Alkalihalobacterium alkalinitrilicum: one gene and its partner. The protein of the gene in region 2 interacts with the protein of the main gene of each other region in a pairwise test. Links are inferred from orthologs where the notes say so. Each region holds a gene or a part of one and is shown on either strand. Other genes may lie near its edges.

Region 1 (3,186 bases), 5.4 Mb from region 2 along the record:
CCAATTCATGGTCTCCACCTTTCCACAACTCTTCAATCACTTCAATCCTTCGCAAGGCTTCAATTTTTACCTTGTCATCCACATTTGACATAGAAGCGATTTCAGTAATAATTTGTTTCATGTTGATTGTATGGAACTTCGTTTGCTCTTTCACTTGTTGGATAAAAGAATTTAATTTTTCTTCTTGATGGACAGCCTTTTCAAGGTAGCTACGATCTAACACCTCTTCACCTTTTAATGCTGTTGTTAGCGGAACTTCTGTTAATTTAATGTCGTGTTGCGTTATTTTTCCAATAATTACTTTTGGAATTCGAATAACTTCAGACCAATGATTATTTACTCTTGCAATCGCTCCAGGATTGCAGATATATTTCCCGTTTTTTTCCTTTATTCCGAACCCGCCGTGGAAATGGCCAGTCAAAATAATATCTGCCGTTGTCCCCCAAATATGGTCAATGATCGTATAAGGTATACCGTCTGGAAGTGCTTTTTCAACTAGCATACTATGAACGAGATGGATGAGAATATCGGCATCTGATTGATTTTCAGGATAGTAATCTAGCTTAGCGTCTCGTTGGTCTATGTCATAATGATAAGGTTGACCTGAAATTTGAACTTTAACACCGTTTTTTTCAATTAATAAAGGTTCTTCGGGTGTAATGACCGTTATGATGCCAAACGCATGTAATAAGCCGAGCATCGTCCTTGGAATGGTTTCAGGGTTATGACCATACGTATCATGATTTCCTGATATTGCATAAATTGGAGCATTTGCTTGACGAAAAATTTGCGCAAATTGTCCAACAACGTTTGGTGATAAATCTGGTCGATCAAAAACGTCACCACCGTGAAGCAATACATCGACGTTTTCTCGTTGACTAATTTCCATAATTTCAACGAGTTTTGTCTTTAATGTATCCACAAATGAATCTAATCGGTTTTTAGGTGTCGTCCCACGAATGTGCGTATCAGTAAAGTATAGAAACTTCAAACAGTACCCCTCGCTCCCATCAAAAGAATAAGCACCTATAAAGGTGCCATCCAAATTGTTTCGATTGTTACTATTTCTGTACGCCGAATACGCCTAATAAAAGAGTCTTTTTATTAGACGTAATTCTGGGTTATACAGATTATATATCAATTATTTCAAATCTAATGGTAATTCATCAAGTTCACTTTCAGTTGGAGCTTCTACTGTGATCTCCCCGTCAAGTCCATAATGCGATCGAATTAATTGTTCGATTTCAGCCGTTAAATCTCCGTTCTCTTTTAAGAATTGCTTTGAATTTTCACGACCTTGTCCTAGACGTTCTTCATTGAATGAATACCATGCGCCACTCTTCTGAACAATATCTAATTCTGCCCCAATATCCAAGATAGAACCTTCTCTTGAAATGCCTTCTCCATACATAATATCTACTTCTGCAGTTTTAAATGGAGGAGCTACTTTGTTTTTAACAACTTTAATTTTTGTCCTATTTCCTACCATATCGTTTCCTTGTTTTAACGTTTCAGCACGTCTAACTTCTAAACGAACTGAAGAATAGAACTTTAAGGCACGCCCACCTGGAGTTGTTTCTGGATTACCGAACATAACGCCGACTTTTTCACGAATTTGGTTGATAAAAACCGCAAGCGTCTTCGATTTATTAATTGCTCCACCTAGTTTTCGGAGAGCTTGAGACATTAGTCGTGCTTGTAATCCAACATGACTGTCACCCATTTCTCCTTCGATTTCCGCCTTCGGTACAAGAGCTGCCACACTATCAATAACAATAATATCAACAGCACCACTACGTACTAATGCTTCAGCTATTTCTAACGCCTGTTCTCCAGTATCAGGTTGTGAAAGTAGTAATTCATCAATGTTAACACCTAATTTTTTTGCATAAACTGGGTCGAGTGCATGCTCAGCATCGATAAAAGCAGCTTGTCCGCCTTGACGTTGAACTTCTGCAATTGCATGTAGTGCAACTGTCGTTTTACCTGAAGATTCAGGGCCATACACTTCGATAATTCTTCCTCGTGGGTACCCACCTACACCAAGAGCGATATCTAACGCTAATGCACCACTTGAAATTGTGGATACTCTTGTTTCCGTTTGTTCACCCATTTTCATAATAGACCCTTTACCAAATTGTTTTTCAATTTGTCTTAATGCCATCTCTAATGCGGCTTTTCTATCACTCATTATGTCATCTCCTCAAATATATGAAAATATTTTTACACTTTATAGGCCATATTTTAAATACGTACATGAAAGTTTAAACAACAACCACGTACGTTACAACATATCTCATATGTCTCTACTTATGATAACTTGTTTTTTTCGTTTTGCCAATAGATTTTACGAACATTTATTCGTTTTTTTCTTTGTGTTAAGATATGGAATTAAGTAAATAAAAGGGAGATTAGAAGAGTGGACGAACTCATTGTAAAGCGTCAGGCACCTCAGTAACAATCTATTGCGAACCAATATCTTGTAAAAATTGAGGAGCACAGACACTTTATGAGTACGTTTTTTATTTTATCATTTTAAAGGACGTTTTTCACGTTTTGGACGCGGCTTAGCAGGTTCTAAGTTTACACGAGCTCCATTAATGCGTGAATAACGAAGAGCTTCATAAACAAATGGTGCTACTTCTTCAGGAACTTCAACGAACGTAAATTTATCAAAAATGTCGATACGGCCTACTGCTTTTCCTGGTATACCAACAAGTTCAGAAATTTCTTCGATGAGAATTTTAGGACTCATGTTTACATTTTTTCCGACATTGATAAAGAACCTAACCATTCCTTTAGCTCCACCAGTTTCACCAAAGTTATAGCCATCGTCATCCAACGTATTATCATTAAGGAAGTTGCGCTTAAGTAAAGCAGTCACTACTTTTTCCGCTGGATATGTGTTTAGAAGATCATGGACTAGTGGTGCAAACCATTCACTATCTTTATCATCATTCATAGCTGATTCAATTTGTTTCTTCCATGTTTCTTGTTGTTTCTCAATCACTTCCGCAAATGTTGGTACGTTCTCTGAAGGGATAGGCATCTTAATCTCATCTTCAATTGAACGTAAATGTTTCATTTCCCGAGGTGTCACAAGTGTCAGCGCTAATCCTTTTCTACCTGCGCGACCAGTTCTACCTATTCTATGAACATAACTCTCAGGGTCTTGTGGTATGTCGT
Region 2 (3,269 bases):
TCGATCCCAAATCAACTTATAGAGACGAAATTGATCACGAGATAAGAAGCTTTTAACCGTTTTAGGGTCATTGTTTACTGAAGTCGGTCTAACCGCTTCATGAGCATCCTGAGCTTTCTTATCTTGCTTAACGATTCTCTCTCCTTGACGCGTATACTCCTTACCATACGTTTCTTCAATATAAGCTTTTACTTCTTGCTTTGCTGTATCAGAAATACGTGTAGAATCTGTACGCATATAAGTAATTAATCCGACGGTGCCTTCCTTACCCAAATCAATTCCTTCATATAATTGTTGAGCTAGCATCATTGTCTTCTTTGCCCGGAAATTTAACTTACGCGCCGCTTCTTGTTGTAAGGAAGATGTTGTAAACGGTGCCACAGGGTTTCGCTTTCTTTCTTTCTTTTTCACCGAGTCTATAATGAAGTTCTCACCCTTTAGTTTTCCTAGAACATCATTTACTTCAGACTCTGTTTTTAACTCAACTTTTTTTGAGCCAATGCCATAAAATTTAGCTTCAAAACTATCTTCATGCATTGAAAACTTTGCTTGAATACTCCAGTATTCTTCTGGAATAAATGCCTTGATTTCATTTTCTCGGTCGATGATCATTTTAACTGCAACCGATTGTACTCTTCCCGCACTTAAGCCTTTTTTTACTTTCTTCCATAATATAGGGCTAATATTATATCCTACTAATCGATCAAGGATTCGCCGTGCTTGTTGGGCATCAACAAGATCCATGTTTATGGTTCGTGGTGTTTTAAAGGCATCTTTTATCGCTTGCTTCGTAATTTCATTAAAAACAACTCGGCACTCAGAAGTCTCATCTATATTGAGACTGTGTGCTAAATGCCAGGCAATCGCTTCACCTTCGCGATCGGGGTCAGCTGCGAGATAAATTTTCTTTACCTTTTTAGCTGCTGCTTTTAAATCCTTCATTACAGGACCTTTACCACGTATCGTTATATATTTAGGATTGAAGCCCTCATTTACGTCTACTCCCATTTGACTCTTTGGTAAATCTCTCACATGTCCCATTGACGCTTTAACTGTGAATTTCTTCCCTAAGTATTTACCAATCGTCTTAGCTTTTGCGGGAGATTCAACAATTACTAAATAATCAGCCATGTTCGTTTCCTCCCCCTTTGAGGATTAATATAAATCTTCCCTATTATTAAATACATTTTTAGCATTTGTCAAACATTACTTATTAAATAATTTGAAATATAGATCAATTTCACCAAGTTTTAGTAATTTAATTCATCTAAAATATCACTTGCTCTTTGTATAAGTTTTGCACCATTTTGAATTAATAAATTAGTTCCCGTTGCGCGCTCTTCTAATATCGAACCTGGTACCGCCAAAACCTCTCTTCCTTGTTCTAAAGCCTGGTCAGCCGTTATTAGTGCACCACTTTTCTCTTTTGCTTCTACTACAAGTATAGCTCGACTTAAACCACTAATAATTCGATTTCGTTCAGGGAATTGCCATCGTTGTGGTTTTTGGTGAGGAGGATATTCAGATAGTAACAAGTGGTTTTTTGCCATTAATTGTGCAAGTGGAATATTTTTTTCGGGATAAATATGAAATAGACCAGACCCTAGTACTGCAATAGTGGAACCTCCTAAACGCATTGTTAATTCATGAGCTTTTTTATCAATACCTAAAGCAAGTCCACTCACGATCGTCCATTCCTTTTCAATTATTGGAGGTAACAATTGGTCAACACTAGTGAGACCACTTTGCGATGGATACCTAGTCCCAACGACAGCAAGCGTCCTTGTATTTGTTAAATAATCTATGTTTCCCTTACAATAAAGAACCCACGGTGGATCAAAGATATTCGATAGAAGTGATGGATAATTAGGATCTAATGGAGTAATCATCTTAATTTGATGAGAATGTAGAGTTTGAAGGATTTTATCTATATTTATATGGTGGAGATCGTAATGAAATAATTCTGCATGATTTCTCTTCATCGCGAAATTAGAAATTAACTCATGAGGGGATAACTGATAGATAAGGGCAAAAGTTGGATCTTGTTGAAAAAATGAGTGGATCGTTTTCCAGCCGACACCTCTACAGTGATGGATTTGAATTAAACGTTTTTTTGCAATATCCATAAAATCACCTTATTCAATTAAAATATAAAAACTATTGACTGAGCCTCATAAAGCAGTTAATCGGTATTTTTTAATATCTGTATCTCCTTTTTCGCTAAACAAGGGAAAAAGAGGCTGACAAGTCAGCCTCTTCTTATCAATTAGATTTTATGTGTAATACATTTTTCAAGTAGCCCTTGTTCTTTAAGCACAGAAATTAGCGTTTCACCCATAACAGATGGAGTTTCAGCTACTTTAATTCCGCAGCTTTCCATTGTTTTAATTTTCTCAGCAGCAGTACCTTTACCGCCAGAGATAATCGCACCAGCATGACCCATACGTTTTCCTGGAGGTGCCGTTTGACCGCCAATGAAACCAACTACAGGTTTTGTCATGTTTGCTTTAACCCACTCTGCAGCTTCTTCTTCTGCAGTACCACCGATTTCACCAATCATGATCACTGCATAAGTATCTGGATCTTCGTTAAATAGGTTTAATACATCGATGAAATCTGTTCCATTTACAGGGTCTCCACCAATACCTACAGCAGTCGATTGACCAATGCCGTTTGTTGAAAGCTGATGAACTGCTTCGTATGTTAACGTACCAGAACGTGAAACAACGCCTACATGACCTTTGTTATGGATATAACCAGGCATGATACCAATTTTACATTCTTCTGGTGTAATAACACCTGGGCAGTTTGGTCCAACTAGACGTGTTTTCTTACCTTCCATGTAACGTTTAACTTTGATCATATCGTTTACAGGAATTCCTTCAGTGATACAAATTGCTAAATCTAGATCTGCATCAACTGCTTCCATGATCGCATCAGCAGCAAATGCAGGTGGCACGTAAATAACCGTTGCGTTAGCACCTGTTGCCTTAACTGCTTGCTCAACTGTATCAAATACAGGAACACCTTCGATTTCTGTTCCACCTTTACCTGGTGTAACTCCACCTACAATGTTTGTACCATATTCTATCGCTTGTTGCGTATGGAATAAACCTGTAGCACCAGTAATCCCTTGTACAATAACTTTTGTATCTTTGTTAATAAGGATACTCATTCTCCACGTCCCGCCTTTCTATTTCACTAGAGATACGATTTTTTGTGCACCGTCAGCCATAGAATCAGCTGAAGTGATATTTAAACCAGACTCT

What was found.
Region 1: the proteins of dprA (region 2) and recA interact in binary tests that used the Bacillus subtilis proteins (3 or more experiments, as listed by UniProt). The link is inferred for Alkalihalobacterium alkalinitrilicum from one-to-one orthologs.

Annotation. Positions count from the first base shown.
Region 1 is NZ_KV917368.1:14,098-17,283, reverse strand. The notes cover bases 167-3,013. They hold recA (recombinase RecA), read right to left. Parts: upstream 2,192-3,013; coding sequence 1,142-2,191; downstream 167-1,141. Other genes in these bases: BK574_RS00070 (DEAD/DEAH box helicase), read right to left, coding at 2,531-3,013; BK574_RS00080 (metallophosphoesterase family protein), read right to left, coding at 167-991. Outside these bases: BK574_RS00085 (AAA family ATPase), read right to left, coding at 1-9; more of BK574_RS00080, read right to left, coding at 1-166; more of BK574_RS00070, read right to left, coding at 3,014-3,186. UniProt on the Bacillus subtilis protein: Multifunctional protein involved in homologous recombination, DNA repair and competence.
Region 2 is NZ_KV917368.1:5,437,235-5,440,503, reverse strand. Bases 189-3,118 are described here. They hold dprA (DNA-processing protein DprA), read right to left. Parts: upstream 2,127-3,118; coding sequence 1,251-2,126; downstream 189-1,250. Other genes in these bases: sucD (succinate--CoA ligase subunit alpha), read right to left, coding at 2,267-3,118; topA (type I DNA topoisomerase), read right to left, coding at 189-1,131. Also shown: more of topA, read right to left, coding at 1-188; more of sucD, read right to left, coding at 3,119-3,175; sucC (ADP-forming succinate--CoA ligase subunit beta), read right to left, coding at 3,194-3,269. UniProt on the Bacillus subtilis protein: Protein that helps load RecA onto ssDNA during transformation. Binds cooperatively to circular ssDNA, is able to bridge different segments of DNA. Favors the loading of RecA onto SsbA- or SsbB-coated ssDNA and formation of RecA-DNA filaments.